Regions from separate parts of the Blautia sp. ZXY-1-B12 genome, predicted to be linked through region 2. Evidence: riboswitches for the same ligand, from Rfam matches in the RefSeq annotation. Region 2 holds a riboswitch; the other holds the start of a gene.
The links. Region 2 has a riboswitch for tetrahydrofolate ahead of AC075L_RS15930 (folate family ECF transporter S component). Riboswitches for the same ligand answer to the same signal wherever they lie in the genome.

Region 1 (16,903 bases), on a different contig from region 2:
TCTGAAACGGCAGACTTCCTCAACAAAAATGATAACGGATGCAGTAATAGAACTATATGACGGTATTGTTGACAGAAACCTGCTTATCAGAAGAATTAATATCACAGCGAACAGGCTTGTGGATGAAAATTCTGTAAAGAAAGAAAAAGTGTATGAGCAGTTGGATCTTTTTACGGATTATGAGGCGCAAAGGAAAAAGCAGGAAGAGGAAGAGGCTGCGCTGGATCGCGAAAAACGTATGCAGGAAGCAATGCTCAGTATTAAAAAGAAATTTGGAAAAAATGCTATGCTGAAGGGGATGAATCTTCAGGAAGGTGCAACCGCCCGGGACAGAAATGAACAGATTGGCGGACATAAGGCGTAAAGGAGTTGGAAGGGATGAAAAATAATTCTTATGACGATATCATTAATTTACCGCATCCGGTCTCTAAGAATCATCCGCAAATGCCTTTTCGGGATCGGGCAGCGCAGTTTGCTCCTTTTGCAGCCTTGACTGGACATGATGCTGCGATAAAAGAAACGGCAAGATTAACTGATGAAAGATTGGAATTGAGTGAGGAAGTGATTGCTCAGCTGAACGAAAAAATCAACATAATCAGAAATAATATCGGTATAGAACAGAATGTATCGATAACTTATTTTATTCCCGATGCAAAAAAAGCCGGTGGATCCTATGTTATGTGCTCCGGTATTGTAAAAAAGGTAGACGAATACGAGCATACCATAATTATGACGGATCAAACGGTCATTCCAATCGAACGGATAAGTGATATTAAATGTGAAGAGTGGTAAATGCGAAAACAGATACAAAGAATATAGAATGTTTCACTAGTACAGCGAAAATTAAGTTTCTGCTATATTGACGCAGGATTTCACACTCTGATGGGCTGGATTAAGATGCATTATTTTAGAGGATTGCTATAGTTCTGGCAGTAGAGGACACAAGGTTGGAGAAATCAGACCGGGATTCTTTGGCGGAACGAAACCATGTTATAAGAAGAATTGTATTTTGAGAGGAGGCTCTTATAAATGTTGAACATTATTTATGGAGATGTGAAAAACAGTATTTATAATACAAATGTTTATTTTAAAAACAGTTATGAACCAGAATGGCTTGATGCAGAACTGGCGAAAAAGATGATTAAAGATATTGATGATTCAGAAGTATTGAGTGGTGAATGCATTAACAGTCCGGTGTTGGGACAGATTCCTCCTGAAAGACTGTCAGGAGGAGTGAAAACGTTGTTGCTGATTTTAAATGAACCGGATCGGATTTTCAATGCCTCGACCTGTGGCGATAACTGTGCAAAATGGATATTGGAAATAGGCAGGATTAAAGATGTTACCATTAATCTCAGACATATGATGAGTTTTGGAAAAGACACAAAATTTGAGATAAAAGTCCAAAATGGAGGAGAAACGGTCCATTCAATGAAGGAACTTGTTCCTATAGCAAATAAGTATTTAAATGAAATGAAACAGGAGTAGTGATTATGAAAGGTTCACATAGAATCATTGTAGAATCCAGAAAAGTGAAATATGATTTTGTAATTCATAGGAATATTACAATTATTACTGGTGACAGTGGATCAGGTAAGACTGTTTTAATTGATCTTATACATGATTATGGAAGATATGGTGCGGACAGCGGTGTATTTCTTTCCTGTGACTGCCCCTGTAAAGTGATTGATAGTGAGGATTGGGAAAGAAAGATAGAAGAAACAACAGGAAGCATTATTTTTATTGATGAAGGAAATCGCTTCCTCGTTTCAAAGAAGTTTGCACAGCTTGTGCAGGGATCTGATAATTACTTTGTACTGGCCACAAGAGAAAAGCTTCCGGCATTGCCATATAGTGTAAGTGAAATATATGGATTTCGCAAATCTGGAAAATTTCATGATGCGAAACAGAAATATAATGAGATTTATCATTTGTACGGTGAAATATCAGAGGAAAAGAATATCAATCCGAAACTTGTAATAACAGAGGATTCCAATTCTGGATTTGAATTTTTTAAAGAAATGTCCAGACAGAAGGGTGTGAACTGTTTTTCTGCTGGTGGGAAGTCAAATATCATCAGACAGTTGGAACAGAGACCGAATGAAGAGGGTACAATTTTGGTCATTGTAGATGGAGCTGCATTTGGTTCAGAGATGAAAGATATCAGTGAATGCATTAAAACACAGGGAAACATTGTACTCTATGCACCAGAATCTTTTGAGTGGTTGTTACTTTCAACAAAGGAAATACCGGAAGTAAAAGTAGAAACAATACTTCAGAATCCGGAAGAATATATAGACAGTAAAGAGTATATCAGTTGGGAACGATATTTTACAGATTTATTGATAGAAAGTACCAGTAAGAATTTTATATGGGCATATTCGAAGAAAAGGCTTACAAAGGCGTACTTTGCTCCAAGAATAGTGAATGCGGTAAAAACAATCATGAAATTGGTAGACTGGGAAAAATCATTCTGAAAAGTCAGAAAAACCCTTTTCTATTATCGTATTACATGGTATACTGAATACCGAAATGAATGATATGCAAAATAGGATTTTATGCGTCAAGTGTTCGGTGAATGGGGAGTTGTCACTGAAACGAAAAGTGCGTCTTACGGTATATTATCCGCACCCGTTGCAAACAATATAAGAGGATATCTCATATTGTGTTAGGGAATGTTTTCGACATACATTCTATCACAATTGGAGATATCCTTTTTAATTTGGTCAAAAGGATAATCTCCATTTCAAAAATACAAAGGAGGTTATTTTTTAATGGTTGACAAAGTGAAAATTGAGCAGGCAGTCCGTCTGCTTCTGGAAGGTATCGGTGAAGATATCACACGGGAAGGTCTGATTGATACTCCTGACAGGATTGCCCGCATGTGTGAAGAAATTTACGGAGGTCTTGGTCATGAAGCGGATCAGCATCTGTTAAAGCAGTTTCCTGTAGAAAATAATGAAATCGTGCTGGAAAAAGACATCACCTTTTACTCCATGTGTGAGCATCATCTGATGCCTTTTTATGGAAAAGCTCATCTTGCATACATCCCCAACGGCAAAGTTACCGGTTTAAGCAAACTGGCACGTACAGTAGAGGTTTATTCCAGAAGGCCACAGATCCAGGAACGGCTTACTGTTCAGATTGCAGATGCTTTGGAGCGTACTCTGGATCCAAAAGGAATTATGGTAATGCTGGAAGCGGAACATACCTGTATGACCATGCGCGGAATAAAAAAACCAGGAAGCAAAACAATCACTACTGTAACCCGTGGTGCGTTTACAGAAGATAAGGAACTGCAGAAAATGTTCCTTTCTATGGTAAAAGGATGAATAACAATTTTTCAGATATGGATCGTGTCAATCGGATCTGGAGGCACCCGGTTTATCAGGAACATTATAAAAAAATACAGGAACTTGAAAGTGAACGGATCTTCTGCCGTCATACCCCTGAACATTTTCTGGATGTTGCACGGTTGATGTACATTTATGCACTGGAGGAACATCTGGAGTTGCCCAAAGAGCTTATCTATGCAGCAGCACTTCTTCATGATATAGGACGTGCACAGCAATATCAGTACAACATTCCCCATGATATTGCAGGAGTAGAAATCGCACGGGAAATTCTGACAGATCTGCACTTTACAGAACAGGAAAAAGAACTGATTCTGTCTTCCATTGGACATCACCGAAAAGGAGATTCCTGCAGTACGCTGGCAGCACTTCTTTATAAAGCGGATAAGCAGTCCAGAAATTGTTTTTTATGTTCCGCTGCTTCCGAATGCTATTGGTCTGATGATAAAAAAAATATGAAAATTGAATACTGATCTTCTTCATAAGCACAAAAGAAAGGATGGGTTCTGCTCATGAAAATTGGAAACCGTTTTTTTGATACTAAGAATCATACTTACATAATGGGAATTTTGAATGTTACCCCTGATTCCTTTTCTGACGGCGGCAAATGGAATCATATGGATGAAGCTTTGAAACATACAGAGGCAATGATTGCTGATGGTGCAGATATTATTGATATCGGAGGCGAATCTACACGTCCCGGTCATACTCCTGTCAGTGCTGACGAGGAAGCACTGAGAGTTCTTCCTGTTATTGAAGCGGTCAAAAAACATTTTGACATTCCTGTTTCTGTAGATACTTTTAAGAGCAGTGTTGCTGAAAGCTCTATCCAGGCAGGAGCTGACCTGGTTAACGATATCTGGGGATTAAAATATGATCCGAAAATGGCAGCTGTGATCGCAAAATATGATGTGGCCTGTTGCCTGATGCACAACAAATCTAATACAGAATATCAAAACTTTCTCATTGATATGCTCGCCGAAACACAGGAATGTGTCAATCTTGCAAGACAGGCTGGCATTAAAGATGAAAAAATCATGCTTGATCCGGGAATTGGTTTTGGAAAAACATTTGAAATGAATCTGGAAGCAATGAATCACCTGGAGCTTTTTCAGAATCTGGGATTTCCGGTTCTCCTTGGTACATCCCGCAAATCCATGATCGGACTGGCACTGGATCTTCCTGTAGATCAGCGCGTGGAGGGGACTTTGGCTACCAGTGTAATTGGCGTAATGAAGGGATGCTCTTTTGTCCGTGTCCACGATGTTAAAGAAAACAAGCGTGTGATCCAGATGACAGAAGCAATCCTGGGACGCAGATAAATTACTGGCACAAAACAGATGGTAAATATAAATAACATACAGAAAGGATTTGCTGTTATGGATGAGACCAGATTAGACAAAATAGAAATTAAAGAGCTGGAGGTTTTTGCAAACCATGGTGTATATCCCGAGGAAAATGTTCTGGGACAGAAATTTGTTATTTCTGCCACGCTTTTTACCAGAACACGTCTGGCGGGATTAACCGATGAGTTGTCTGCTTCCATAAACTATGGCGAAGTCAGCCATATGATCACTGATTTCACCAGAAAACATACTTATAAACTTCTGGAATCTCTTGCAGAGAATCTTGCAGAAATGCTTCTTTGCTCTCTTTCCGGACTTGAAAAAATTACTCTGAAGATTGAAAAGCCCTGGGCACCGGTTGGTCTTCCTTTGAAAACCGTATCTGTGGAAATTACACGGAAATGGCATACTGCTTACATTGCTTTTGGCTCTAATATGGGTGATAAAAAGATGTATATAGACAATGGGATCCGTGGTCTGGCAGAGACAAAAGGATGCCGTATAGAGGCAATTTCCGATTATCTTATTACAGAACCTTACGGAGTTACTGATCAGGATGAATTTTTAAATGGAGTTCTGAAAATGCGGACACTTCTTACTCCTGGAGAATTGCTTGTGAGACTGCATCAGTTAGAACAGGCGGCAAACAGGGAACGTATCATCCACTGGGGACCAAGGACACTGGATCTGGATATCCTGTTTTATGATCAGGAAATTATTGATATGCCAGATCTTCATATTCCTCATATTGATCTGCACAACCGCGATTTCGTTCTTGTACCAATGAATCAGATTGCTCCGTATCTGCGACATCCTGTGTTAAATCAGACCATTTCGCAGCTTCTGGACAGCCTTCTGAACAAATCTGAAAATACTGCAAAATAAAGTGAACAGTAACCAGTAACGATATTTTGTTGAATGTTCCATTGATATTTACTTTGCCATTTTTTACAAACAGTGCTATGATATATTCAATGGAAATTCTATAAAAGAGAAAACATCTACAGGAGGGCAAAAAATTATGAAAATCAGACGCGAAGAACACATGGCAGGTGGAAATGGTCACGTAATCATCAAAGAAATCCTTGATGCAGAACAGTTGAATGGTAAATGTGGACTGTATGCACAGGTAACCCTGGAGCCGGGATGTTCACTGGGATATCATGAACATCATGGAGAAAGTGAAACCTACTATATTTTACAGGGACAGGGCGAATACAATGACAACGGTACCTATCGTCCGGTAAAAGCAGGAGATATTACATTCACACCGGACAATCATGGACATGCACTTGCAAATACAGGAAATACAGATCTGGTTTTTATGGCTCTGATCATTAAAGACTGATATAAAAAACAGCAGCACATATTTCTTATGGAAATAATGACTGCTGTTTTTATTACCAGGACAGACTGATTATAATAAAAAATAGTATAAACCAGGTATCATTTCATAATCATTCAAATGGAGAATCAAACTATGTACAGAAAAACAGCAAAGAAGTTACTGAAATTCATAGAGAAAAGCCCTACTGCATTTCAGGCAGTGACGGAGATGACCAAAAGGCTTGACAAAGAAGGCTTTGAAGAATTGAAAGAGGAGGATCACTGGAAGCTTAAAAAAGGCGGAAATTATTATGTGACCAGAAATCATTCTGCGATCATAGCTTTTTCCATTCCGCAGAAGCCTGTGTGGAAGTTTCATATTATGGCAAGCCACAGTGATTCCCCTTCCCTTAAGATTAAGGAGAATCCTGAGATAGAGGTGGAGAATGCTTATATCAAACTGAATGTGGAGCGTTACGGTGGAATGATTCTGTCTCCATGGTTTGACAGACCTCTGTCAGTGGCAGGAAGGCTGATCGTCCGTCAGGATGGAAAAATCAGAGAGAAGATGGTGGCTGTGGACAGAGATCTGCTGGTTATTCCTAATCTTGCCATTCATATGAACAGGGAAGTAAATGACGGATATAAATATAATGTGCAGAAGGATATGCTGCCTCTTTTCAGCGATAAGGAAGGAAAGGGCAGATTTATGGAAACTGTGGCTGAGGCCGCAGAAGTAAAGACAGAAGATATTCTGGGACATGATCTGTTTCTTTATGACAGAACTCCGGGTACTCTGTGGGGAGTAAATGAGGAATTTGTTTCTGCACCCAGACTGGATGATCTGCAGTGTGCATTCTCTTCTATGGAGGGATTCCTGCAGGGAAATCGTGAAGAAAGCATTTCTGTACATTGTGTGCTGGATAATGAAGAAGTGGGAAGCAGTACAAGACAGGGCGCTGCTTCTGCTTTCCTGAAGGATACTCTGATGCGGATCAATATGGGACTGGGACGTACCCAGGAGGAATATTATATGGCACTTGCAGACAGTTTTATGATTTCTGCAGATAATGCTCATGCTCTCCATCCAAACTATACGGATAAGACAGATCCGGTAAACCGTCCGGTGCTGAATGAGGGAATCGTGATCAAGTACAATGCAAACCAGAAATATTGTACAGACGGAGTGTCCGCTGCAATTTTCAAGGATATCTGTGACAGGGCAAAGGTGCCGTACCAGACCTTTGTGAACCGTTCGGATATGGCAGGCGGATCCACGCTGGGAAATATTTCCAATACCCAGGTTCCTGTGAAAACAGTGGATATCGGTCTGGCACAGCTTGCCATGCATTCTGTATATGAAACAACAGGTGCGAAAGATACAGAGAGCCTGGTTAAGGCAGCGACAGTGTTTTTTGCATAGTTTGCAGGTACACTGGCAGATAAACGTAAATATAAAAATCAGGAGATAAGAAAGTGAACAGAAAAGCAGTGTTTTTTGATGCAGACGGAACACTCTGCGATATGGAAAAGGGTGTACCCCAGAGCACAAAGGAGGCATTGAAGAAATTAAGAGAAAACGGTCATGACGCATGGCTTTGCACAGGCAGGAGCAGGGCCTTTGTTTCCCGGTATCTGGAAGAGCTTCCGTTTACCGGTATGATCAGTGCCTGCGGGGCTACCATTGAAAAGGATGGAGAACGTCTTTTTAATAAAGAGATGCCCCCGGAAGTTGCAAAAAAATCAGTGGAAATCCTGCGCAGATATGGTCTGGTCCCGGTTATGGAAGGTGCAGATTTCATGTATTATGATAAGGATGAATATAATACAGATGTGAACTGGTATACGGATCTGATCACAGAATCTTTAGGATCTAAATGGCGTCCCATCAGGGGAAATGAAGATTGTATGCGCATTAATAAGATCAGTGCCAAAATGATAAAAGGCTGTGATGCAGAAGCTGCCTGTAGGGAACTGAGTGAGTATTATGACATTATCCGTCATGAGAGTGGTTCAGGGATTGCGGGAACCACCATTGAACTTGTCCCAAAGGGCTTTAACAAGGCAGTGGGGATCTCGGCAGTGTGCAGACTCTTTGATATTCCATGGGAGGATACGATCGTGTTTGGAGACAGCAATAATGATCTCGCCATGTTTGAATATGCGGCCGTGAAGGTTGCCATGGGAAATGGTTCAGAGAAAATAAAAGCTCTGGCTGATCATATTACACAGGATATGTTCCATTATGGAATCAGAAACGGACTGGAATATCTGAAGCTAATATAAACATAAAAAGCCTGGGCTCAGATCAGTCCCAGGCTTTTGCATATATAAAGCCAGATTGTCATGGTAAAGGAGCTTAACAGAGTGGTAGTCATAACCACACCGGAAGTAAAATCGCCGTCATAATCCATGTTTTTGGCCATGATATAACAGCTTACAGTAGTGGCAGAACCAAGCATGATAATGATCGCAACCAGCATATCATGGGAAAATCCCAGAAGCACAGCCAGTGGAAGAAATACAGCTTCATATCCCACAAGCTTCAGAAAGCTACATGCGATCAGTGGTTTCGGCCTTGCGAATGCCTTGCCGAATTTCAGTGCGCCACCCATGGCCATCAGCCCAAGAGGAGTCGCTGTTTTTCCGAGATTATCTACGGCAGTATTCAGAATTGTTGGCATTGGCAGATGAAGCAGCGACCATACCATACCTGTCAGGATACCAAGGATAATAGGGTTCGTGGCGATTCCTTTCAGGGTTCGGATAAGTTTTGCGGTATCAAGTTTACCGCCGCCGGGAGCGAACAGTGACAGTGTTATAACTGCCATCACATTATAAAGCGGCACACTTCCGATGATCATAAGTGGTGCCATTCCTGCGTTTCCGTAAAGATTCTGGATAATTGCAATTCCAAGGATCGCAGCGCTGCTCCGGTAAGAAGCCTGGATAAATTCGCCCTGGATATTTCGCGGTTTCAGCAGATAGGAAAGTCCTGTGGAAATTCCGATACTGATCAGTGTGACAAAGAAGCAGAACAATACAAATTTCGTATTCCATACACTGTAGAAATCTGACTTTGCAATATCCAGAAACAAAAGCGCAGGCAGAGCTGCATTAAATACGAACTTATTCAGACGGCTGACAAAGGTGTCATCAAAGAGTCCGATCTTCCGAAAAAAGAGCCCGAGCATCAGGGTGAGAAAAATCGGGATTGTAGCATTAAGACAGAAAATAAGATTCTCCATTTTCATAAATCCTTTCAAAAAATAATTTCTGTACAAAAAGTACGGTTCATAAGGTGATTGCTATATCACAATAACACCATGATTATAAACGTTTGACAGGAATTGTCAAATTCCTATTTCTGTGTTATTCTGAAAAAAATGGTTGCTGTTCAGTATGCCTTGCAGATTGTGGGAATGATTTTTCAGACACGCTCTAAGAGCAGAGTGAACAGTAATAAAATTGCAGACAGTGGAGTGGTGGATCATGAAGTATGGAAAGATAAGGATAGAAGATGGATTTCTGGTTTTTACCAGACATATGATGATAAACAATCTTCCATGTAAAGACATTGTATGGGCATATATGCGAAAAGAGGGAGCAGATGAAGGTGATGACAGACAGCTGAGTGTAAATTATCTTGTAATTGTTACCAGACGTAAGAAGAGATACAAGTTCGATATGACAGAAAAAGAGATTCATGAGTGTATCCGCATTCTTAAGATATTAAACCCGGATATGGCAACAGGTTTCCCGAAGGGCGGCAGGATATCTCTTCATAGTCTGCCGAATACCAGAGATCTGGGTGCGATCGTTACAGCTGATGACAGACACATCCTGCCGAGGAGGCTTCTGAGAAGCGGGGAACTTTATCATATTTCAGAGAGCGATAAGAACAGACTCAGAGAAGAATACAATCTGAAGACGGTGATCGACCTGCGTTCGGCAGAAGAGAGAAAATGTAAACCGGATACTATTATAGCAGAAGTAGAATACTACCATGTACCGGTTGTGGATGAGGATGTGCAGGTTATCAGCAACAGAGAACAGTTTGTGAAAATGCTTGCAGGACTCCCGGATGATATGGAAGAATATATGATCAGACAGTACAGGAATTTATGCATGGATCAGTTGGTGTTGAAACAGTATGCGAAGTTTATCGATATTCTTTTCAGGCAGGAAAAAGGTGCTGTTTTGTGGCATTGCGGAACTGGAAAGGACCGTACAGGGATCGGGACTGCTTTTCTGCTCAGTCTGCTGGGGGTGGAGGAAGATGTGATATATGAAGACTATCTGCGCACAAACCGTTATATGGAGCCCAAACTGGTATATATGCAGAGACTTGTACAGACCTGGCCGGAGGCAGATGAGAAAATGACCGAGAAGCTTCCGATTATATATAATGTAAAAGAGGAGTATCTGGCTGCTGTTTTTGAAACAGTGAAAAAGACTTATGGTTCTATGGAAAGGTTTTTCCAGACCGTATTTTATCTGAAACCGAAAATGATCGAAGAGTTCAGAAATAAATATCTGATATAGGCAGTTAATTCGATGTTTTTACAAAAGCTGTCACAGAAAGACATTTGTTTTTGTGCGAAAAATTTATTGACAAAATCACGATTATTGATATAATGGTAACCATACGAGCTATTTATTATATTAACGTGGTGAAAATGTACACGTTGAAAGCAGGTGGGACATGCAGAAGAGAGTATTATCCCTGTTAGTAGATAATACTGCAGGTGTAACAACCAGAGTATCTGGATTATTCAGCCGCAGAGGCTATAACATCGACAGCATTACCGGAGGTGTAACAGCGGACGAGCGTTTTTCCAGAATTACCGTTGTGTGCAGCGGGGATGAACTGATTCTGGAGCAGATCACGAATCAGCTTGCCAAGCTTGTAGATGTAAGAGATATTAAGATCCTGGAGCCGGACAACAGCGTATGCCATGAATTAATGATGATCAAGGTGGCTGCGAAACCGGAGCAGAGACAGGGACTCATTTCCATAGCGGATGTTTTCCATGCGAAAGTTGCAGACGTAAGTGTGGATTCCATGATATTGGAGATGACAGGCAACCATAATAAATTGGAAGCATTTCTTGAGCTGATGGGTGATTACGAGATTCTCGAACTTGCACGTACAGGAATGACCGGTTTATCAAGAGGTTCGCAGGATGTAACCTATTTCTGATGAAAGACAGGAAGGCTTTTCGGAACGCAGGAAATTGAAAAATATCTCAGAAACAGTACATATTATAGTTTGCTAGGGGAGCATCCCTTAACGATAAATTTTTTTACGATTAGCAGGAGGAAAATAAAATGGCTAACAAGATTTTTTATCAGGAAGATTGTAATTTAAGCTTACTGGATGGTAAAAAAATTGCAATTATTGGATACGGAAGCCAGGGACATGCACATGCTCTGAACTTAAAGGATTCCGGATGTGATGTCATTATCGGTCTTTATGAAGGCAGCAAATCCTGGAAGAGAGCTGAAGAGCAGGGCTTTAAGGTATATACAGCAGCTGAAGCAGCTAAACAGGCAGATATCATCATGATTCTTATCAATGATGAATTACAGGCTAAACTTTACAAAGAATCCATCGAGCCAAACCTTGAAGAAGGCAACATGTTAATGTTTGCTCATGGTTTCAATATCCATTTCGGATGCATCAAACCACCAAAGAATGTTGACGTTACAATGATCGCTCCTAAAGCACCTGGTCATACAGTAAGAAGTGAGTATCAGGCTGGAAAAGGAACACCTTGTCTTATCGCTGTAGAGCAGGATTACACAGGAAAAGCTCAGGATCTTGCACTGGCATATGGTCTTGGAATCGGCGGAGCAAGAGCTGGTCTTCTTGAAACTACATTCCGTGTAGAGACAGAGACAGACCTCTTTGGTGAGCAGGCTGTACTTTGCGGTGGTGTTTGCGCACTTATGCAGGCTGGTTTCGAAACACTTGTTGAAGCTGGTTATGATCCAAGAAATGCATACTTTGAATGTATTCATGAAATGAAGCTGATCGTAGACCTGATTTATCAGTCAGGATTCGCAGGAATGAGATATTCTATCTCCAACACTGCTGAATATGGTGATTACATCACAGGACCTAAGATCATCACAGAAGATACAAAGAAAGCTATGAAGAAAATTCTTTCTGATATCCAGGATGGTACATTTGCAAAAGACTTCTTACTTGATATGTCTGATGCAGGTGCACAGGTTCACTTCAAAGCTATGAGAAAGAAAGCTTCTGAGCATCAGTCTGAGAAAGTTGGCGAAGAAATCCGTAAACTTTACAGCTGGAATGGCGAAGACAAACTTATCAACAACTAATCTGAATATGATTAAATTAAAATCCCCTGCTGAATGGCAGGGGATTTTTTATGTTATAGGAAATTACTCTGTAATGTTCCTATAACATAAAAAAGCCCTCCGGGCAGGATCGCACTGCGACGGAGAGGAATTATGTCGCTGAAGCGACCCGCCGCAGGCGGAGAATCCTGCAAGCAGGATTCTTTCTTGTATGTACTGACTCAATGATGGTTGTTTGTTCTGTATTATGCAATTCTTAAGATTATGCATAATATAATAAGATGCAAATCAATCTCAACGTTTTATAATTCGATAATCTGCCCTTTTTCTACGTCATATCTGCAGTACTTACCATTTCCGGAAATAAATGGCTGATATGTATCTGTCCTGTTATCTTTAAGATATACAATTCCGGTAGCGATCATCTCCACTAATGAAAAGCGTTCGCTGAGACTGGAAATCCACTTATATGTTTTGTCCTTTGATGAATTTGCCATAACCATATTGTAGGCATGTCCGTCTTCGGTGGCTTCCAGAGAAAAATATACTTTCTCTGCCTTATCAGGAGCATCAAAGACCTGACTTGTAATATAGGAAGAAAAATTGGTGCTTACAAAATTTCGGAAAGATTTTATATCATAAGTAATTCCGGATACTTCGTCTGTGATTTTATCTCCGCGTTCCAGACGTGTTTTAATAATCTTTAGTACCTCTACAGTCCAGTTGATAAAAGAGATACTACTGTAATTCATACTTTCCATCAACTGTTCGATTAGTTTGCGTGACAGGATATTGGAGCGTATTGCCTCATCATAAAGTTCTCTGTTCATGACATTTTCCCTCTTTTTTGATTATTTGTAACTATTCAGCAGTCTACTATCCCGCGAGGTGTTTTGGCATGAACATGCCAAAATCCCGAGACATACAAGTCAAAATCCCATCGCCGAAGGCGATTTTTAATGGATTTTGACTCGTAACTGTGAAGGTACTGAACAGTTACGATTATTTTATGTTTGTTATAGTGTTTCCGCACATTTCTATGTTATACTGATTATAAATCTGTTTGTTGTAAAATGCAACAAAAAACGGACGAATAAATAAAAATATTTGTGAACAGTAACGAATATATTGTTGCCTGTATTTTTGTTTCTCGGAACGATAATGAGACATAAGGAAAATTGAGGAGGATAAAATGGAGATAGAAGAAGAGTTTATTTCGGGATTTTGCAGAACATGTAATGGAGGGCAGACTGTCTGCTGCGAATATACGATGGAAGGAGATAAAAGAACCCTCACATTTATGGATTGTGCACATGACAGATGTGTGAATTATGCTGCCTGTGAAATCTACAAACAGGCACATGAAATGGAACGATAAGAATATGTGAGGGTGTACGAAAAGCAGTGAACTGCGAAATGTATTGCTGAGAACGGAGGGGATAGTAACCCGCAAATGCTGTAATTATCGGATTAACCGGAGTTGGAATCAAACATATATGAAAAATAGGCATCTTTGAATGCAGAATAGTTATTTCTGGAAATAGGGACAGAGGAAATGCCGGTAGTGACCATAGTTCTTGTGAACTGTTTTATGTGGGACAGGTTTACAATATAGCTTCGGTGACATTTAAAGAATCCTTTTTCCGGAGTAAAGACCCCTTCACACTTTACAAATAATTCGCGGATTTTTAAAGTAGTTCCATTTGAAAGGCAGACCAGAACCTGTTTATTCTGAGCTTCCAGATAATCTACATCATTGAGCGTAATTGAGCAGAATCCGTCTGCAGTATGTGCGACGAAAGTTTCAGCCGGAACATGATAAGTTTTAAAAAAATCATCCATAACAGAAAAAAGTTTCAGAGTATTTACTGGTTTTAAAAGATAATGAAAAGCTTTTACATCATAGGAATCCAGGGCAAATTCTCTGGAAGAAGTCAGAAAAATCACAGGAACAGTCAGTCCCATGCTGCGTATTTCTCTTGCTGTATCTATGCCGTTTAATAATGGCATGATGATGTCGAGAAAAATCAGATCTACCGGAATTGTCCGGAGAGCTGTTAACAGATCATCACCGTTGGAATATGGATACAGGGTAAGTGAAAAATCATTTTTTTCCGCCCAGTGAGTCAGAAGTGAACTTAATTCCCGGGTAAAGAGTATTTCATCATCACAAATTGCAATATTCATAATTTTTATCAAAACCTTTCTGTGAGTGAATAAATGTTATGTATTGTATCCGGCAGTGGAAATCCTGTGTCAGATGATAATTCGCAGGACAAAGCAATGGTCCACGATAGAAAAATGACACTGTCCATGCAATTGTTCCACATAATAAATAATACTCCTGACACCGATTCCATGCCCGTTTCTGGTAGAAACCGGAACTCCATCTACAAATGCCGGAATTTTTTCTACGGGATTTTCCAGTTGGAACAGAATGTGATTCTTTTTCTGTGAAAGAGTAAGCCGGGCCCATTTTGAAGGTGATTCCAGCTGCTCCAGTGCATGCATGGAGTTTTCCAGCGCATTGGACAGGATTGTACAGAGGGACAGATCGGAGCATGGAAGTTCTTTTCCTGTAGAAACATTGCATATAAGAGACAATCCTCTGTCTGTGAAACGGGAATGATAAATGGAAAGCACAGAGTTCAGCATTTCATTTCCGGAATAGGCGGCGATGATCGTATCGTCATATGCAGAATTAATTTCATGGATGTATTCCTGTGCTTTATCCGGATGTCCGTTTTGCAGCTGGGTCAGAATAATACTCAGATGGTGGCGCATATCATGCCGCAGGATCGCCAGTCTCTGGCTGCTGATCTTTACCTGTTCAATTTCGTTTTGCATGGATTGAAGCTGCATTTCACGAAGATTGCTGTATTGCGTTATCTCCTGTTTATTCTCATATTCCTGAAAGTAGATGATGAGAAATACCAGGTAGGCAATGCAGAATGCAAATCCCATGAACTCAACAACTGCTTTATTTCCGGAATAAAGTAAAGTTGAAAACTTGGTGGAAGCATAATCAAAAACGTAATATACAAATGGCAGGAAACCGATGATGGAAAGCTCACGTGCATTTTTTGTAAAAATTGTTTTTGTAGATCGAAATACATATCGATAAAGAAGGACAAAAGTTAAGGTTGTTGTTAAGATCCGCACAGAATAATAACACCACTGTAATCCTGTTATTGCCAAAGCGAATAATCCGGTCCAGTTGCTTATCTGGCAACACAGATAGGCAGAAAAGACAGAAACAGCGGAAGAAATCAGAGGATACTTATAATGAACGGAGAGGAATAAAACCAATGGAAAATGTACGATCAGAGGATAGGACATATTTGCAAGAGTTTCCCCAAATAATGCCAGATCAATTACATATAACAGTCCCTGCCCTAAAAATAACAGAAACATAGTCAGGATATTTTTTCTGATCGGTTTGATCCCAAGAAAAAATGCAGAACAGTAAATTCCAAAGAGCATGGTAGTGACACCATGAACAGCAGATAAAATCTGTTCAGACATAACAGCACCTCCGTCTGATAAGGATTAATAAAATTTATCATCAAAATGTTGTATATATATCAAGTATAAAAGATTTCAAATTTAAAGACAACCTTTTTCCATACCATTCACGCCATATAATTACTGTTCGCGTGAAAGAGAAAAAATGCTGTTGTTCTGTGTTATAATCAGTCTATAAAGGAATATCGAAAAAACATACGAGGAAGGAGATGAAAGAGAGAGCATATTTAACGATATACCGGCGCTAGATGAAAAAAGAAAACAGAAGAAAAACAGACCTGATGGAAAAGTACCATGCAGGTCTGTTTTTATATCATTCTTTCCTGTTTTTACTTATTTACATCAATATAACTGTACAATGTATATTTGGAGATTCCGAAATAATTTGCAACCTTATCTCCGGATTTTGTAATAAGGAAAGCACCTGCATCATTTAAGAACTGAATAGCAGTAACCTTATCCTCCTTATTCATTAAAGGAACAGGTTTGCCTACCAGAGCTACAGATTCTTCGATCAGATGATCAAGAAGATCATTGACATTATGAGTGATCTCTTTGGGCTTCTCTTCCTTATTTTCCGGAGTGACAAGAGAATGAAGGGCAGATTCGATCATAGTAAGCTTGGTAATGTCATAATTGATTCCGAAAACATAATGAAGGGTACCATCGTCATCATGAATGTAGGAAGTGCTGCACTTCAGGATCTTGCCGTCTGCTGTTTTCATCAGATAACCGGTATGGTCTTCGGGGGTTGCTCCTTTTTCCTGATTGCGGATCGCATCAAAAACAGCATTGGATGGTCCGTCTCCGATATCTCTGTTTGTAACATGACCATTTACGATGTAGACGATGGAATGTTCCGGCTCCGAAGTTTTCAGATCATGGATTACTACTTCACAGTCAGGTCCGAACTGGGAAGCAAGATCAGCAGCGATTTGTTTTAACACAGTAAGTCGTCCCATTTGATTTCCTCCTATTAATATAACTTTTAAACGGATCATAACCGAATCAGGCAGGGGCTTC
Region 2 (16,903 bases):
GATAAAAGATTAAGTAAAACTGCGGAGTGGTTATTGAGCATAGAGTTGCATAGCGAAGCGGATGAGTTTATCCGTCTGACTCTATGTTTTGAATTAAGAAAGCAGCAGGGAAGAGGAAGAGAAACGGGAAATGTTTGGAGAATGTCATGCGCATATTATTATGGATGGTGTGAATTACCGCCATGCAGTTGAGGTGCATAAAAATGGACCGGACGACAAGATAATAAGAGAGCATCTGAAAGCATACCAGGAACGGGGAATTGTTTTTGTACGTGATGGCGGTGATGCGCTGGGTGTTTCTGCGAGAGCGAAAGAGCTTGCACCAGAGTATGGAATAGATTACAGAACTCCGATATTTGCCATTCACAAAGAAGGGCATTATGGTTCTATTGTGGGAAATGGTTTTGCCACAATGGTGGAATTTCATAAGCGTGTTTTGGAGGCGAAACAGGCAGGGGCAGATTTTATTAAGATCATGACTACCGGGATTCTGGATTTTAATGAACATGGAGCGATTACCGGAACACCTCTGGATGGGTCAGAGGTAAAGGAAATGGTACATATTGCACATGAGGAAGGTATGGCTGTCATGTCCCATACCAACGGAGATTACGGAGTACAGGCAGCGGTGGCTGCCGGAGTGGACAGTCTGGAGCATGGAAACTATATGAATGAAGAAAGCCTTGCCATGCTGGCAGAGAGCGATACAGTCTGGGTTCCGACTCTGGTTACAGTGAGAAATCTTCTGGGAGACGGGCGTTATGATGATGAGACTCTGAAACCGATCATAGAATCCGCAGAAGAGAATATCAGAAAAGCATTCCGGCTGGGAATAAAAACAGCCCCCGGAAGTGATGCGGGAGCTTACAGAGTTCTTCATGGAAAAGGAATCCGGGATGAAGTTCAGTCCTTTGCAGAAATCCTGGGAAATCAGGATACTGCATACCGCTGGCTTGCGGAAGGTGAAGCGGAAATCAAGAAGAAATTTACGGTTACTGTTCACTGGTGATATCCCGCGAGGTGTTTTGTGTGAGCGAAGGTCACAGAAAACCCGAGACATACCGCGCGAATTTATGCGATTAGCATAAATTAAGTTTGTGAAGCAAACGATACTCCTTGGGCATTGCACAAGGAGGTTCATATTTCCTGCATCGCGAAGCGTGTTGCTGAGAACGGAGTGAACAGTAACAATTTACGCATCCTGTACCTTAATTGCTGTATAAATATTAGAAGATTTTGATTTGGATGGATGGAAGGTAACACACACATAGTCGCCGTATTCCATGCCGCCTGCAGTGAGATCCTGCGCGTTTTCTGTACGGAAGGTATCTATGGCACCGTCATCTGTCTGTACAGTGATGGTGTTGGCAGTACTTCCAATGATCGTGCCGGTTACTGTAAAGGAAATATGTTTGTCATTAATGGTATCAGGATCCTCACCTGTCACAGCAATAATACGGACTTCTTCCAGGGATGTTGTTTCCAGATCTCCGATATAAGTAACATTAACATGAGATCCCGGGGCAATTCCTCCCTTGAAGTAAGCGGGAATTGCTGACATATCCAGATTAAAGGAGGTGTCACTTCCGGCAGGAAGAATCCGGAGGATATTCAGATTTACTCCCTGTACAGTTGCCAGCAGCTGTTTTTCTTTATTTTCTATCTGCTCCGGTGTCTGTGTGAGTTTTGGATCCGGAGTTGGGGTAGGATCCGGTATTTCCAGATCTTTCAGATCAGAAATACTCAGTACTTTCAGGTGACTGGCATTTAAGGATACGGAAGAATCATTGGAGGTATCCGGGAATTTTCCCTTGAATGTAAGGTAAACCCAGTCACCGGCTTTGATTCCATTCTGATAATATTGTTTTGTTCCTGTGATCGGATAGGTGGCTGTTTTTCCTTTCTTTGATTTTATTGTGATGGTATTGGAAGTCAGGGAAATGACCTGCCCATGCGCAGTGCGCTTTTTCAGCTTATTTTTTTTATGAAATTCATCTACAACCTTCAGAACATGTACACTGCCTGTGTCAGTACCGGAAAGCTGACCTTCGTAAATGATACTGATTTCATCGCCGGTGATCATGCCGCCTTTACATTCCAGGGTGGCATTGGAAACATTAAATACATAGGAGGCACTGTCCGTGTTCAGAATAAGCTGGCTTCCTGAAAAATCCTGCAGGGTACCGGAAAGTTCATCCATATAGATACGGTCTTTTGTTTCGGTTTCAGTTGTGGTGTCAGATGAAGAAGTAAGTTCCCGGACGGATGTGTCTCCGGTGGATGTGAATTGTTCCAGTATGGTTTCAGGGCTGCATCCGGCAAAAGAAAAGCTAAGGCCGGCACAGACACATGCAGCAAGCAGTTTTTTCATAATACAGACAGGACCTCCGATAAATCATTCGTTTGAACATGATTCCTGCCGTATGCAATAATTATTTACAGGGAGGGATATTGCTTTCCGGCGGTTCGGGGATAAAATCAAAAATTTTCCGGTAGCTTTCCCATTCGTCATTGTCTTTGGCAGGAGTGCATATCAGGCCGGTACATTCCGTACAGGCGTTGGTATTCAGGTAATTATCATAACATATATTATAAGGATTTTGGCAGTTATTTTTACATATTTCTGACATTTTTTACCTCCATGATTATAGCAGACCGAGGCGGGATATCTGTATTCATGTAATTTCTCATTTCTGAAGATGCCGGACTGCTGCATAATGTTATAGTATTAGTATATGCGGCTGTTTTATTCATAGACTTACGAGTGTTTGCAGCAATATTCTCAAGTAAAAAAAGCAGACCATTCGTATAGAATGAACAAAAAACAGCATTCAAATTTGTGAAAATAATAACGGAAAATATATTGCAATTTCTATGGATTGTGTTATAATTTCGATAAATAAATAATAGCGAAGTAGGATTTTATGCGTCAAGTGTTCACAGGCTGGGGAGTCGCCGTGAAACGAAAAGCAGAAAGCGTGCTGCTTACGATATAATTTCCGCACCCGTTGCTACATATGAGAGCATCTCATAATGTGGAGGGATTATTATTTATGTAACTACTCTATTTTTTAAACACATTATGGAGGTGTTTTTATTATGCAGAAAAAACAATATTGGAACGTAAAAACATTGGTGTTCATGGCTCTTCTGATCGCCATGCATCTGGTACTCACACGAGTTCTGGTCATTGATCTTGGTGCGTACCGTATTTCTGTGGGAAGTGTATGTACAATCCTTGCAGGTCTGTGGCTGGGACCGGTGGCAGGCGGTGTCTGTGGATTATGTGCAGATATTATCGGGTGCTTTATGAAAGGCTATGCTGTAAATCCGTTTATCACAGTTGCAGCAATCCTCTGGGGTGTGCTTCCTGCCCTTGCAAAACCATTATTTGCAAACAGAAAGAAAACAGGAAAGACAGTTGGTATCTGCGTATCTATCGTGGTAACTGCAGTTCTCAGCTCTTTGGTTCTTACAACAGCAGGACTTGTGATCATGCTTGGATATAACTTCTATGCGATCATGCCCGGAAGACTGGTACAGTTTGTAATTATGATCCCGATTTACTGTGTATTAACATGTCTGCTGTATTTCAGTCCGCTGACAGCAATGGTGGTAGGTAATACATCACCTGCAGTGCTGAAAAACAAAACAGTATAATTGAGTTACTGTTCACACACCACTATTCCGCGAGGTGTTTTGGCATGAATATGCCAAAATCCCGAGACATACAAGCCAAAATTCCATTGCCGCAGGCAATCTGGAATGAATTTTGGCTACGTTACTGTGAACGGAGTGAACAGTAACATAATTAAGTCAGAGATAAAATACAGAATAAGACTTGAATATTAAAATGATATACAACATAGTTGGCGCGAACTATGTTAAATGAATCAACTGATTCCCCGAAAAAGAAAAGTTAAAATCTATAAAAATTAAGAACTATCTGTAAAAGCAGAAAATGAAAATGCTTTACAGATAGTTCTTTTTTATTTCTCAGGCGGGAAATTTCCGTTTTCATCCGGCTGCACGCGGAACCAGTAGGTGTATAGCTGATGAAACCCCAGCGATTTATAAAGAGCGCGGGCATTGTCATTTCCTTCTACAACCTGAAGATATGCATTCTGTGCACCTTTTTTCATTCCTTCTTTCAGAAGTCCGGTGCAGATCTGACGGGCATAGCCATGTTTGCGGTATTCTTCTTTGACATGGATGGCATAGATGCCGATATAATCTCTGTCCAGAATACCAAGTCCGGTTGCGATGATCTGGTTGTCCATGCGGATGGAAGCACAGATGGTTTCCTTGAGGATTGCCTGATACATAGATGGAACAACCTTCCGGTGGATGGGATTGGTGGTGTTTTTTAAACGGAACAGACTTTCAATCCATTCGGAGGGAATATTGTCACAGAAGGTTACATCAGGATATGGAGCATCCAGCCGTGCGGCGTTCATGCTCATTGCCATGACATTGGTGGTATGCTGGATAGCATATCCACGGTTTTCCAGAACATAATCAAAGTCAGGAGAGACAAGAGGACTGATCTTAAATACAGCGGGGGTTCCCAGACGCTTATATACGCTTTCACAATATGGGATTTTTTCCCGCCAGGTGAGGGTGGAATTGCCGAACTGTTCTACGCTGTTGGTTCTGTGTGTATAAAAATAAGAAAATCTCAGGATCCAGCCGTCGTATAATTCCATCTTGTGAGATGGCCAGGCATTCAGAGACATATCTTCAATCTGTTTAATTGTAGTTTCCATAATATAAGGAAGACTCCTTTCCATAATAAGTCCGCAGATATGAGCGAGGACAGTGATTTATTATACAAAGTTCCGGGAAAATGCGCAATAGTTTATCTGTTCAGGGATTGTTATCAATGCTTTGAAGGAGAGGGAACAGTTTCTCGGCCAGAAGCTTATGCCCATACAAAGTAAGATGAATCCCGTCCGTTGTTATGGCATCAAATCCCGATTGAGTTGCTTCCTTATTAAAATAGTTATGCAGAGGCAGAAATGGAAGTCTGAATCTGACAGAGAGCTGTCGGATAATATCAGACATGGTATGGACATAGGGAATCCATGTCTCATATTCTTCCGGATGTGGAAAGATAAAGGGTTCCATAAGGATTACCTGCCTGGCATCTGCAGTGAGCAGATCCAATAATTCATTGTAATGAGTGGCAAACTCTCTTATCATCTGTTCTTTCTGAGAATCCATCCGGTCTGTGTTCATTATCAGACCGATATCATTGATGCCGATCAGCAGAGTTACAACAGGAGAGTGATGCAAAGAAATACGGTGTTGGCGGATATTTTCAAGGACTCTTGTCACAGTGAAGCCATCTATGCCACAGTTCCTGAAATGTATGGCACCTGTTGATTTATCTGTTAACTGTACAGCGCTTGATGAGCGTCCGATAGTATCTCCGGATATGGAGAAAGAAGGAGTCTGATTACGGAACATTTCTGAGAGTATCTGTACATACCCATTTCCCAGAGGAAAATCTTCAAATAAATGATTACAGTCCGTAATGCTGTCTCCCAGACAAATGATTTGCATAAAAAACCTCCTGTTTGGTATTACCAATATAAGGATTGGTAAGTGCAGAGATATAAAATTTATATAAAAACCATATAAAATAATATCATCTGCTTACAGTTCGGTCAATGAAAATTGCCTTTTTTTCGTGAAAATGCATTAAAAAAATTATGAAAATCTATTTTTCAATCAAAATGTCTGGATGAAATGCACAAAAAGAAAATCTATTTTTGCCAGAAATAGTCAAAATAATTGTTGACTTTTTAACGGATTTTAATATAATAATCTCAAAATCTTGAATCGATGGAAAGCTTATGAAATATTTTACAGACATAAGTTTAGGAATCCTGGCTGAGGCATCTGAGGCAGACAGCATAAAAAGCCAGAATATCTTCCGGAGATTTAAATAGAAAAAGGAGGGAAAAGAAACGGGTAATTTAGCAGACACGTTAATGGAAGAACTTCAATGTAAGACAGTTTTTACCATACCGGTGTTTGGAGGAATACCAGTTGCAGAGTCAGTAGCAGTGACATGGGTGATCATGGCAGTGCTTTTAATTTTGTCATTGGTGCTCGTAAGAAACCTGAGTGTGGAAAACCCCGGTAAGAAGCAGCTTTTGCTGGAAACCGGTGTCAGTTTTCTTCATAACTTCTTTAAGGATATCCTTGGAGAAGAGGGAAAAATGTATATTCCCTATCTGATGACAGTTGTCATTTACATTGGAATTGCAAACATTTTCGGTGTGTTTGGATTTGTACCGCCTACAAAGGATTTAAACTGTACGATCGGTCTTGCGATCACAAGTATTTTTCTGATCGAGTATGCAGGATTCCATAAGAAAGGTCTGAAAGGCTTTCTTAAAAGCTTCGCAGAGCCGGCACCGATTATGCTGCCGATTAATATTCTGGAGGTCGTTATTCGACCGACATCACTTTGTATGCGACTTTTTGGTAATGTGTTAGGAAGCTATGTGGTTATGAAACTTCTTGAGTTTATATGCCCGGCAGTTCTTCCTATTCCATTCAGCCTGTATTTTGATTTCTTTGACGGATTCATTCAGGCGTATGTATTTGTATTCTTAACTTCTTTATTTATCAAAGAAGCTATTGAATAAAAAAGATTACTGTTCATACAGGAATATGACACCTATATAAGACCTGAGACGCGGGACATAAGGGATAAGACAGCAGTTATGAACAGCACTTAAATGCTGTCCGGATATTCGGTGGGTCATAACGGTCATAAACAACCGTTGGTACAGACATCTGTTGCACAGACATCAAATGATCTCATCGGAATATCGACAGGATAGCATATTGTGAAGAAAGATTTGTAATATTTAGTTTATTTCAGTTAAACAACAGGAGGAAAAAGTTATGTTAGTAGCTATTGGAGCAGGAATCGCAGTTTTAACAGGTATTGGCGCTGGTATCGGTATTGGTATGGCAACATCCAAAGCAGTAGAAGCAATCGCAAGACAGCCAGAAGCAGAAAGCAAGATCAGCAAATCCCTTCTTTTAGGATGTGCCCTTGCCGAGGCAACAGCTATTTATGGTTTCGTTATCGGTCTTCTGATCGTTATCATGCTTGGCTAATTGATGGATAAAGAATAACTAAGAAAGGCAGGTGGGACAGGTGATCGAGATTAACATCAACCTGGTCTTTACAATTATTAACCTGATTGTTCTTTATCTTTTAATGAAAAAGTTCTTATTTGGTCCGATCCTCAATGTGATGGAGCAGAGAAAAAACATGATCGACCAGCAGTTCGCAAGTGCCAAAGATACAGAAGAACAGGCATATGAACTGAAAGGCAAATATGAAGATGCACTGAAATCTGCGAAAGACGAATCCATGCGTATTGTAAACCAGGCAAAGGATGAGGCAAAAGTACAGGCTGAGCGTATTGTAAAAGATGCAAACACACAGGCTGGTGCAATGCTTGACAAAGCAAAGGCAGATATCAGGACAGAGCAGGAAAATGCTATGAAGGCTATGGAAAGCAGAGTGGCAGAGATCGCGCTGGATGCAGCCTCAAAGATCATGGGAGAGAAAAACAGCAGTCAGCAGGATTTGTCCCTTTATGACCAGTTTATAAAAGAGGCAGGTGATTCCAATGACGGAAACAAGCATTAATTATGCAAAAGCATTATATGAGCTTTCTGTCCCGGAAGAAGCTGTTTTGGAGACAGAAAAGATTTTCAGGAGTACCCCGCAGTTAAAGGGTGCTCTTGAGAATCCGCTGGTTTCTTTAAAAGAAAAAGAACATGTAATTGACAGGGTTTTCCCACAGGAGATGAAAAATTTCCTGAAGGTGACCTGTAAATATCAGAAAATCAGCAGCATTTATGATATTCTGGAAGCATACGGTGATTATAGCCGCAAGCAGAAAGGTATCCTGAAAGCTGTTCTCACATATGTAACAAAACCGGAAGAAGCCCAGAAAGAGAAGATGGAAGATTTCCTTCGCAGGGAATTTGGAGCAAAGGAAGTAATCCTTACTCTCAGAGAAGACAAATCTTTGATCGGAGGCTTCATTCTTTCTGCCGGAGACAAAGAGTTCGACTGGAGTCTCCGCGGACGTTATAACAATTTAAGACAGAAATTGACACGGAGGTGAATAAAAGTTGGCTGCAATGAATCCAGATGAAATCATTTCGATTCTGAAAGAAGAAATTAAGAATTATGACGAAATCAGCAAGGACCAGGAAGTAGGAACAGTCATCTCCGTCGGAGATGGTATCGCCACGGTACATGGTATTGATCATGCTATGTATGGCGAGGTTGTAACCTTTGAGAATGGTCTGAAAGGTATGGTTCAGGATATCCGTGCAAACAGCATCGGATGTATCCTGTTCGGTAAAGATACAGGGATCAAAGAAGGAACAAAGGTAGCAAGAACCCAGAAGCAGGCAGGTGTGCCTGTAGGTGACGCTTTTATCGGAAGGATCGTAAACGCTCTGGGAGCGCCGATCGATGGTAAAGGTGAGATCAAGGCAGACGGGTATCGTCCGGTAGAGAATCCGGCACCTGGAATTATTGACAGAAAATCTGTAACAGTTCCTCTGGAAACAGGTATTCTTTCTATTGACTCCATGTTCCCGATCGGCCGTGGCCAGCGTGAGCTGATCATCGGTGACAGACAGACAGGTAAGACTTCTGTTGCACTGGATACCATTCTGAACCAGAAAGGCAAAGATGTAATCTGTATCTATGTTGCAATCGGACAGAAAGCTTCTACAGTAGCTAAGATTGTATCTACTCTGGAGAAACACGGTGCTATGGACTATACAACAGTATTCTCCTCTACAGCCAGTGACTGTGCACCGCTTCAGTATATTGTTCCTTATGCAGGTACTGCACTTGCTGAGTACTTCATGTATAAGGGAAAAGATGTATTAATGGTTTATGATGATTTATCCAAGCATGCAGTTGCATATCGTGCACTGTCATTGCTTCTGGAACGTTCACCGGGACGTGAGGCTTATCCTGGAGATGTATTCTATCTCCATTCCAGATTACTGGAGCGTTCCAGCCGTCTGAATGAAAAGGCCGGCGGTGGTTCTATCACTGCACTTCCTATCATTGAGACACAGGCAGGTGACCTTTCCGCTTATATTCCTACAAACGTTATTTCCATCACAGATGGTCAGATCTTCCTGGAGAGTGATCTGTTTAACTCCGGTATGCGTCCGGCGGTTAACGTAGGTCTTTCCGTATCCCGAGTTGGTGGTGCTGCACAGGCAAAAGCCATGAAGAAAGCAGCAGGAAGTGTCCGTATCGATCTGGCTCAGTATCGTGAGATGGAAATCTTTACACAGTTCAGTTCTGATCTGGACGAGGCTACAACTCAGCAGCTGAAATACGGAAGCGGACTTATGGAACTTCTGAAACAGCCGCTTTCAAGTCCGTTAAGTCTTCATGAGCAGGTCATCACTCTTTGTGCGGCAACACACAAGGCAATGATGCACGTGGAAACTAAGAAGATGAAGAAGTATCAGAGAGACATGCTGGACTACTTTGACAGTGCTTATCCGGAAATCGGAAGAGAGATCGAGGAGAAGAGACAGCTTCCGGATGAACTGGCAGAAAAGATCGTGAAAGTGGCAGAAGAATTTGCAGATAAGAGCAGGTAGGTGTTGATATGGGCAGTACGAAAGAGATTCAGACTCGAATGAAAAGCATTCAGGACACCATGAAGATCACCAATGCCATGTATATGATTTCTTCATCCAAGATGCAGAAGGCCAAAAGAATCCTGTCCGATACAGAACCGTATTATTATAATATGCAGGCAGCAATTTCCCGAATCCTGCGTCATATGCCAGATACAGAGCATCCTTTTTTCAGTATCCGTCATAAGATCGCAGAGGAAGACCGTAAGATTGGCTGTATCGTAGTTACCGGTGATAAAGGTATGGCAGGTGCCTATAACCATAATATCCAGAAAATGACAGAACAGTTTATGGCAGAGCATGAGCACTGCAAGCTTTATGTACTGGGTATGGTAGGCCGTCAGTATTTCACGAAGAAACATATGGATATCGCAGAGAACTTTCCATATACAGTACAGAAACCGACCATGCACAGAGCGCGTCTGATCTCAGAGGAGATTGTCAGAGCGTTCCTGGACAGAGAACTGGACGAAGTCCGTATTTTCTATACGGAGATGCAGAGTGCAGTTGCAATGGAGCCGGTGAATATGCAGCTTCTTCCATTGAAGAAAGCAGAGTTCCTGCCAAATCAGGCAATGCTTGCGGACATGCCGCAGGAGGAAATTGTGCTGTCACCATCAGCCGATGTACTTCTGAATACCATGATCCCCAATTACCTGACCGGTCTGATCTATGGATGTCTTGTAGAAGCGTATGCCAGTGAAAATAATGCCAGAATGATGGCAATGCAGTCCTCTACGGACAGTGCAAAGAAGATGCTCAGGGAGTTATCCATTGAGTATAACCGTGCGCGTCAGGCTGCCATCACACAGGAAATCACTGAGATTGTCAGCGGTGCAAAAGCACAAAAAAGGAAGTGACGACGATGAACAAAGGTAAAATTGTACAGGTTATGGGACCTGTTGTAGACGTTGTTTTTGAAGATGGAAATCTTCCTGAGATCAAGGATGCCCTTGAGGTAGAGAACAACGGTAAAAGATGTGTAATGGAAGTTTCCCATCATCTGGGAAACAATATGGTACGCTGCATTATGCTGAGCGCAAGCGAAGGCTTACAGCGTGACAGAGAAGTCATCGCCACAGGAAGCGGCATTAAGGTTCCTGTAGGTGATAAGACACTGGGACGTTTATTTAACGTACTTGGTGATACAGTAGATGACGGTCCTTCCCTTGAGGGAGAACAGAAATGGGTCATCCACAGAGATCCGCCGGATTTCGAACATCAGAAACCGGCTGTAGAAATCCTGGAAACAGGTATTAAGGTTATCGACCTTCTTGCACCATATGCAAAAGGTGGTAAGATCGGTCTGTTCGGTGGTGCCGGTGTTGGTAAGACAGTCCTGATCCAGGAGCTGATCCAGAACATTGCCACAGAGCATGGAGGATATTCCATTTTCACAGGTGTTGGAGAGCGTTCCCGTGAAGGTAACGACTTATGGTCAGAAATGAAAGAGTCCGGTGTTCTTGAAAAAACAGCCTTAGTGTTCGGACAGATGAACGAGCCACCGGGATCCCGTATGCGTGTTGCTGAAACCGGACTGACAATGGCTGAGTACTTCAGAGATGAGGAACACAGAGATGTGCTTCTTTTCATTGATAATATTTTCCGTTTTGTACAGGCTGGTTCCGAGGTTTCCGCCCTTCTTGGACGTATGCCTTCAGCCGTAGGTTATCAGCCAACACTGGCTACTGAGATGGGTGAACTTCAGGAACGTATCGCTTCTACTAAGGATGGTTCTGTAACATCTGTACAGGCTGTCTATGTACCTGCCGATGACCTGACTGACCCGGCTCCTGCAACTACATTTGCTCATCTGGATGCAACAACCGTTCTTTCCAGAAAGATCGTAGAGCAGGGTATTTATCCGGCCGTTGACCCGTTGGAATCTACTTCCCGTATCCTGGAGCCGGATGTTGTAGGTGAAGAACATTATGAAGTAGCACGTAAAGTACAGGAAATCCTTCAGAAATATAAAGAACTTCAGGACATCATCGCTATTCTTGGTATGGAAGAGCTTTCTGAAGAAGATAAGAGCACTGTATTCCGTGCAAGAAAGATCCAGAAGTTCCTTTCCCAGCCTTTCCATGTAGCTGAGAACTTCACAGGTATCAAGGGTAAATATGTTCCTCTGAAAGAAACCATCCGTGGATTCAAGGCAATCGTTGATGGTGAGATGGATCAGTATCCGGAAAACGCTTTCTTCAATGTTGGTACAATTGAGGATGTCATCGAGAAAGCAAAGACTGAGATGGGTCAGGAATAAGGAGCGGATTTTATGGCAGATACATTTGGTCTTGAGATTTATGCCAGTAATAAGCTGGCGTTTGCAGGACGTGCCAAAACCCTGACAATCCCGGCTGTTGACGGTGAGCAGGCCTTTCTGGCACAGCATGAGAATATTGTTGCTGCTATCATTCCGGGAGAAATGCGTTTCGAGGAAGCTGATGGCACAAAGCATGTTCTGGCTGTGAGCAGTGGGTTTGTGGAGATGATCAATAACCGTGTGAAGCTGTTCTGTCTGACGGCAGAGAGTCCTGAGGAGATTGATATCCGCAGGGCACAGGAAGCGAAAGAGAGAGCAGAAGAGCAGATGAGACAGAAGCAGAGTATTCAGGAGTATCATATGAATCAGCTGGCTCTGTCCAGAGCTATGGCACGACTGAGGGTTACGAGTCATAAAGAAATTTAAAGAAACAAAATATATCAATAAAAAGCATCTTTGGATGGTCTGATGAAGGCTTTCCGTAGATGCTTTTATTGCTTTGTACCATGTTCTGACTTGTTTCTTAGCTGGTGAAAATTATTTTTGCAGAGTCCATTTTCTGTTTGAATTATTTCCAATTGGAGATACATCAGGTATTTCTTTTAAAATAGCCCGGGTTCGCGGAAGACTTAATCCAATATATTCAGCAATATCACTGGTTTTTGAGATATTGTTTTTAGATAAATACTCTCTGATTTTTTCTATATTTTCCAAAGTTTTTTTGTTTTGTTTTTTATGACAGGATTTATTCGCTTGTTTTTTATCGCTTGTTTTTATCGCTTGTTTTTTATCGCTTGTTTTTATCGCTTGTTTTTTATCGAAGCTAAGAATCAGAAGAGTTCTGTCTGGATCAAATTGTTCTTCTATAACTGGTTCAACCCAGCCTTGATCCTCCCATGTGTTAAAAATGTTGGGTACTCCGCTGCCGGCACGCTCGCCGATATTGATCAGATTAAACATTTTCATGAGTACTTTGTTGCGAGGATCAGAAATTCCCCCTTTTTTCATTTGTTGTTTTCCTGTTCTGGAATATCCTGGATTTTCAAATACTATTCTGTCAGCTTCTTTTCGGACTACAATGCCTCGAACACCATAAAAGTCTGCATTTATCAAACAGTTTGCGAGGGCTTCCCTCAATGCTTCATGTACGGGAGTATCATCAATACGGTTTCCATCGATTGTTTTAAAAGGTACCTTGATATCTTTAACAAGTTTATTATATACTCGGAAGTAAAAATCACATATATTACCGGACCATTCACCGGAACTTGACTGTAAGCGATCGGTCCAGCGTATAGTTGGATCCAGAATTTCACGATAATCTAAAAAATATTCAGGGAAATGTCGTACAATGTTATATTCATCTCCAAACATTAGCATTCCTGCAGCTGTTGGATGAAGGCATTTATCAATATTGGAAATGGCAGCAGCTCCTATGCTGCGTAAATATTCAGAATCATTTAAACGGCCAAATGGATGTGCAGGTTTAAGGGCTCGATGTCTGTTGCGATATCCCTGAATGGTTTCATAATTTAGGTCGCTTATTGGAACATCATCCAGTACATCCATATCCATAGTGTTGTCTGTCTGGTCGCGGAGCATGGCTTTCACCTGAAGTTTGGTACAATGATAGTCTCCTTCGTGATTTCTTCGAAATGTTCCGCCAAATATATCATCATTAATATACACAGGTTTTTGTTCTCTGTTTGCCATAGGAACATAAATCACGATGATAGTATCTTCATCCTTCTCATATATCTCTACATCCTGATCAGATAGAAGATTTACGTTGACCTTTTTTCGATTATTGATTGTATCCCAGAAATGTTTTAACAGCTTGTCCCTGTCTGTACTTTTTAAACCTGTAGTTCTCCAGGTTCCATCTTTGTTTTCGGCAACTCCCAGAATAATTACGCCGCCATAACAATTTGCAAAAGCAGAGTAAGTCTCCCATAAAGAAGAAGGAAGGCCGCCATTTGCTTTTTTTACTTCGCGCCGGTTATCTTCTTTATATAAGTTGAACTTTGTAATATCAAAAAAATGTACCATTGTTATTACCTCTTTTTGAAACCAATAATTTGTCTTTATTATACCGTACAGAACTGAAAAATGGCAATGGCTATAATTAAAGAATATTTGTCGAAATTGCCACAGGTATAGAGTGCTTCACATTAATTCTGGAAACAGATATTCTGTTTTGCGAGTACAGGATATCGGATTAGGACTGTTGTATCCAGATTTTCACGATGCATATCGACAGCATTGATCTGATGATTTTCATAGGTGGTATAATAATAAATTCCCTTTGTTGTGTTGCAGCAGGAAGTGTAGAGAGTGATCTCATATTTGCCTTTTGCTACTTCGCAGCAGCCACGCTGCTGATCTACGGAGCCGAGGATGTGGAAGAACTGGCTGACGCTTTCGAGTTCGGAGTCGCCGGACCTGGAGTTCATTTTTGTGAAGGCAACTTTGGCAAAGCGGGAGGCGGAGGAAAGGTCTCCCGGGAGGCCGAGGGCGCCCATACCGCGGCTGTAGGATTGGAGTTCTAATCCTGGAGCGAAGGTGTTCTCTGGTTGGCGAGGGGAGAGAGACTGGTAGTTGTTAAGCTGGAACATCTGCTGTGGGAAGGGTGGGTTATTGGTTAGTACCCCTACAGGATTTTCGTAGATATGGAAGCCGTCCTGCATGGATTCGATAACGAGGCAGCCGGAAGCATCTGCGAGGATCCAGTGGAGCTGAGCACATGGGAAGTTCTCACTGAACTGTGTGTTGGTGAGATTCATAGTTGAGAGTCTCTGGCGGGCTTCTTTTAAGGTGGCACACTGGCTGAGAATCCATGGGATGAATTCGAACTGGGCTACGTTTTCTTTGTCCGATACTGGTTCTGCATAGACTGCATTTCCTACGAAATTCAGACCTGCCATGCCGAGACCTTTTTCATTAATGGCATCATAGTAGAGTGGATAGTCTCCGGCCACATGAGCCATTCCGATGATGGCATAGTGAGAGTCAGGGGCTTTATCAGAATGACGGAAATGGAATGGGTAGTTTCGTGGTGTGATGGTGATTTCATCACCGTAGGAAAATTCATAATCAAGGGTTCTGCCGAAATAGAAATCTTTTGTTTTATAAGTTGCTGCTGTGCACATATTTTCTTACCTCCTGGTGCCAAAATAGATATACTTGTAGAACGTGTATATTTTGAAGAATATTACCACAATCTTTTGTTTTTATGCAATATACAGATTTTGTTTTTTGCACAGATAAAAATTGGGTTATATTGCTGGTAAGAAAAAAAATCATGATGTATACTGGTATCAGATAACTATTCAGCAGTCCGTTATCCCGCGAGGTACTGAAAGAGTTTCAATTTCGGAAAATAAGCAAATCATAAGATTAAAAGCAAGGAGGATCAGGAATGAAGTTCACAGAAGGTTACTGGGAGAAAAATGAACGCGCAAACGCATCCTATGCGATGCAGGCTTTTACAGCGGAGGCAATTCCGGGAGGAATGAGAATTGTTTCTCCATTCCGCCAGATCACAGACAGAGGCGGTGCTCTGGATGTAGGAACTATCACTACAGAATTTATTTCTGTACGTAAAGATATCATAAGTGTAAGAAGTTATCATTATGAAGGTTATGTAAAAGGTGAGCCAAGGTATGAGCTGAATGAGGATCCACAGGAAACAGAGGTTGAGATTACAGAAGATGAAGCTGTGATGAAAGCCGGAAGAATGACAGTAAGAGTGGACTTGAAAGACTTTAAGATTACATATGAAGCAGACGGAAAAGTTCTCACAAACATCGGATTCCGCAATCTTGGCTATATGCAATATGACAGAGCTACGCTGACAAAATTCCCGGAACCGAACTATATGGCAGCACAGTATCAGCCATATATGGTGACAGAGCTTTCTCTTGCACCTGGAGAATGTGTATATGGTCTGGGTGAGAGATTTACAGCGTTTGTAAAGAACGGTCAGGTTGTTGATATCTGGAATGAAGATGGCGGTACAGCTTCTCAGATTTCTTATAAAAATATTCCGTTCTATGTAACAAGCAAACATTATGGCGTATTTGTAGACCACAGTGATCATGTTTCCTTCGAAGTTGCAAGTGAAAAGGTTGAGAATGTGGGATTCTCTGTGAAAGGTGAAGAGATCAGATATCATATTATTTACGGAGATGACATTAAGGGTGTGATCGAGAACTACACAGATCTTACAGGAAAACCGGCATTGCCGCCTGCATGGTCCTTTGGATTATGGCTTTCCACATCCTTTACAACAAACTATGATGAAGAGACGACCAATTCCTTTATCCAGGGAATGGCAGACAGAGATATTCCATTGAGTGTATTCCATTTTGACTGCTTCTGGATGAAAGAGTTCCACTGGTGTGATTTTGAATGGGATTCCAGAATCTTCCCGGATGTACCGGGAATGCTGAAACGTTATAAGGATAAAGGACTTAAGATCTGTGTATGGATCAATCCATATATTGCACAGGGAACTAACTTCTTTAAAGAGGGTCTGAAGAACGGATACCTGGTACAGCGTGCAGACGGAAGAGGAATCAAGCAAATCGACAACTGGCAGCCTGGCATGGGCCTGGTTGACTTTACAAATCCGGATGCAGTGAAGTGGTATCAGAATAAGCTGAAAACTTTGCTTGATATGGGTGTTGACTGTTTCAAGACAGACTTTGGCGAGAGAATTCCGGTCGATGTGAAATATTATGACGGTTCAGATCCGATTTCTATGCATAATTATTATACATACCTTTACAACAAGGCAGTATTTGATCTGCTGAAGGAAGTAAAGGGTGAAGGTGAAGCAATCCTTTTTGCGAGAAGTGCTACAGCAGGCGGACAGCAGTTCCCGGTTCACTGGGGCGGTGACTGTTCTGCAACCTATGC

Region 1: another riboswitch for tetrahydrofolate. It lies ahead of folE (GTP cyclohydrolase I FolE); the one in region 2 lies ahead of AC075L_RS15930 (folate family ECF transporter S component).

Annotation. Positions count from the first base shown of each region.
Region 1 is NZ_JBWJVP010000272.1:2,591-19,493, forward strand. It holds gene AC075L_RS19200 (Y-family DNA polymerase) at 1-364, shown strand, start outside; gene AC075L_RS19205 (hypothetical protein) at 379-792, shown strand; gene AC075L_RS19210 (DUF4869 domain-containing protein) at 1,030-1,488, shown strand; gene AC075L_RS19215 (ATP-binding protein) at 1,494-2,477, shown strand; THF riboswitch at 2,543-2,639, shown strand; gene folE (GTP cyclohydrolase I FolE) at 2,775-3,332, shown strand; gene AC075L_RS19225 (HD domain-containing protein) at 3,329-3,826, shown strand; gene folP (dihydropteroate synthase) at 3,866-4,675, shown strand; gene folK (2-amino-4-hydroxy-6-hydroxymethyldihydropteridine diphosphokinase) at 4,733-5,584, shown strand; gene AC075L_RS19240 (cupin domain-containing protein) at 5,721-6,047, shown strand; gene AC075L_RS19245 (M18 family aminopeptidase) at 6,180-7,448, shown strand; gene AC075L_RS19250 (HAD family hydrolase) at 7,502-8,311, shown strand; gene AC075L_RS19255 (AEC family transporter) at 8,329-9,273, opposite strand; gene AC075L_RS19260 (tyrosine-protein phosphatase) at 9,518-10,570, shown strand; gene ilvN (acetolactate synthase small subunit) at 10,731-11,228, shown strand; gene ilvC (ketol-acid reductoisomerase) at 11,357-12,376, shown strand; gene AC075L_RS19275 (hypothetical protein) at 12,658-13,185, opposite strand; gene AC075L_RS19280 (hypothetical protein) at 13,548-13,733, shown strand; gene AC075L_RS19285 (LytR/AlgR family response regulator transcription factor) at 13,826-14,542, opposite strand; gene AC075L_RS19290 (sensor histidine kinase) at 14,612-15,880, opposite strand; gene AC075L_RS19295 (helix-turn-helix transcriptional regulator) at 16,210-16,842, opposite strand.
Region 2 is NZ_JBWJVP010000229.1:30,929-47,831, reverse strand. It holds gene AC075L_RS15940 (amidohydrolase family protein) at 131-1,009, shown strand; gene AC075L_RS15935 (hypothetical protein) at 1,193-2,371, opposite strand; THF riboswitch at 2,909-3,013, shown strand; gene AC075L_RS15930 (folate family ECF transporter S component) at 3,100-3,660, shown strand; gene AC075L_RS15925 (GNAT family N-acetyltransferase) at 3,990-4,766, opposite strand; gene AC075L_RS15920 (SGNH/GDSL hydrolase family protein) at 4,867-5,565, opposite strand; gene AC075L_RS15915 (F0F1 ATP synthase subunit A) at 5,997-6,659, shown strand; gene atpE (ATP synthase F0 subunit C) at 6,922-7,140, shown strand; gene atpF (F0F1 ATP synthase subunit B) at 7,181-7,681, shown strand; gene atpH (ATP synthase F1 subunit delta) at 7,662-8,165, shown strand; gene atpA (F0F1 ATP synthase subunit alpha) at 8,182-9,681, shown strand; gene atpG (ATP synthase F1 subunit gamma) at 9,690-10,580, shown strand; gene atpD (F0F1 ATP synthase subunit beta) at 10,586-11,983, shown strand; gene atpC (ATP synthase F1 subunit epsilon) at 11,996-12,409, shown strand; gene AC075L_RS15875 (ATP-binding protein) at 12,521-14,032, opposite strand; gene bsh (choloylglycine hydrolase) at 14,155-15,132, opposite strand; gene yicI (alpha-xylosidase) at 15,402-16,903, shown strand, end outside.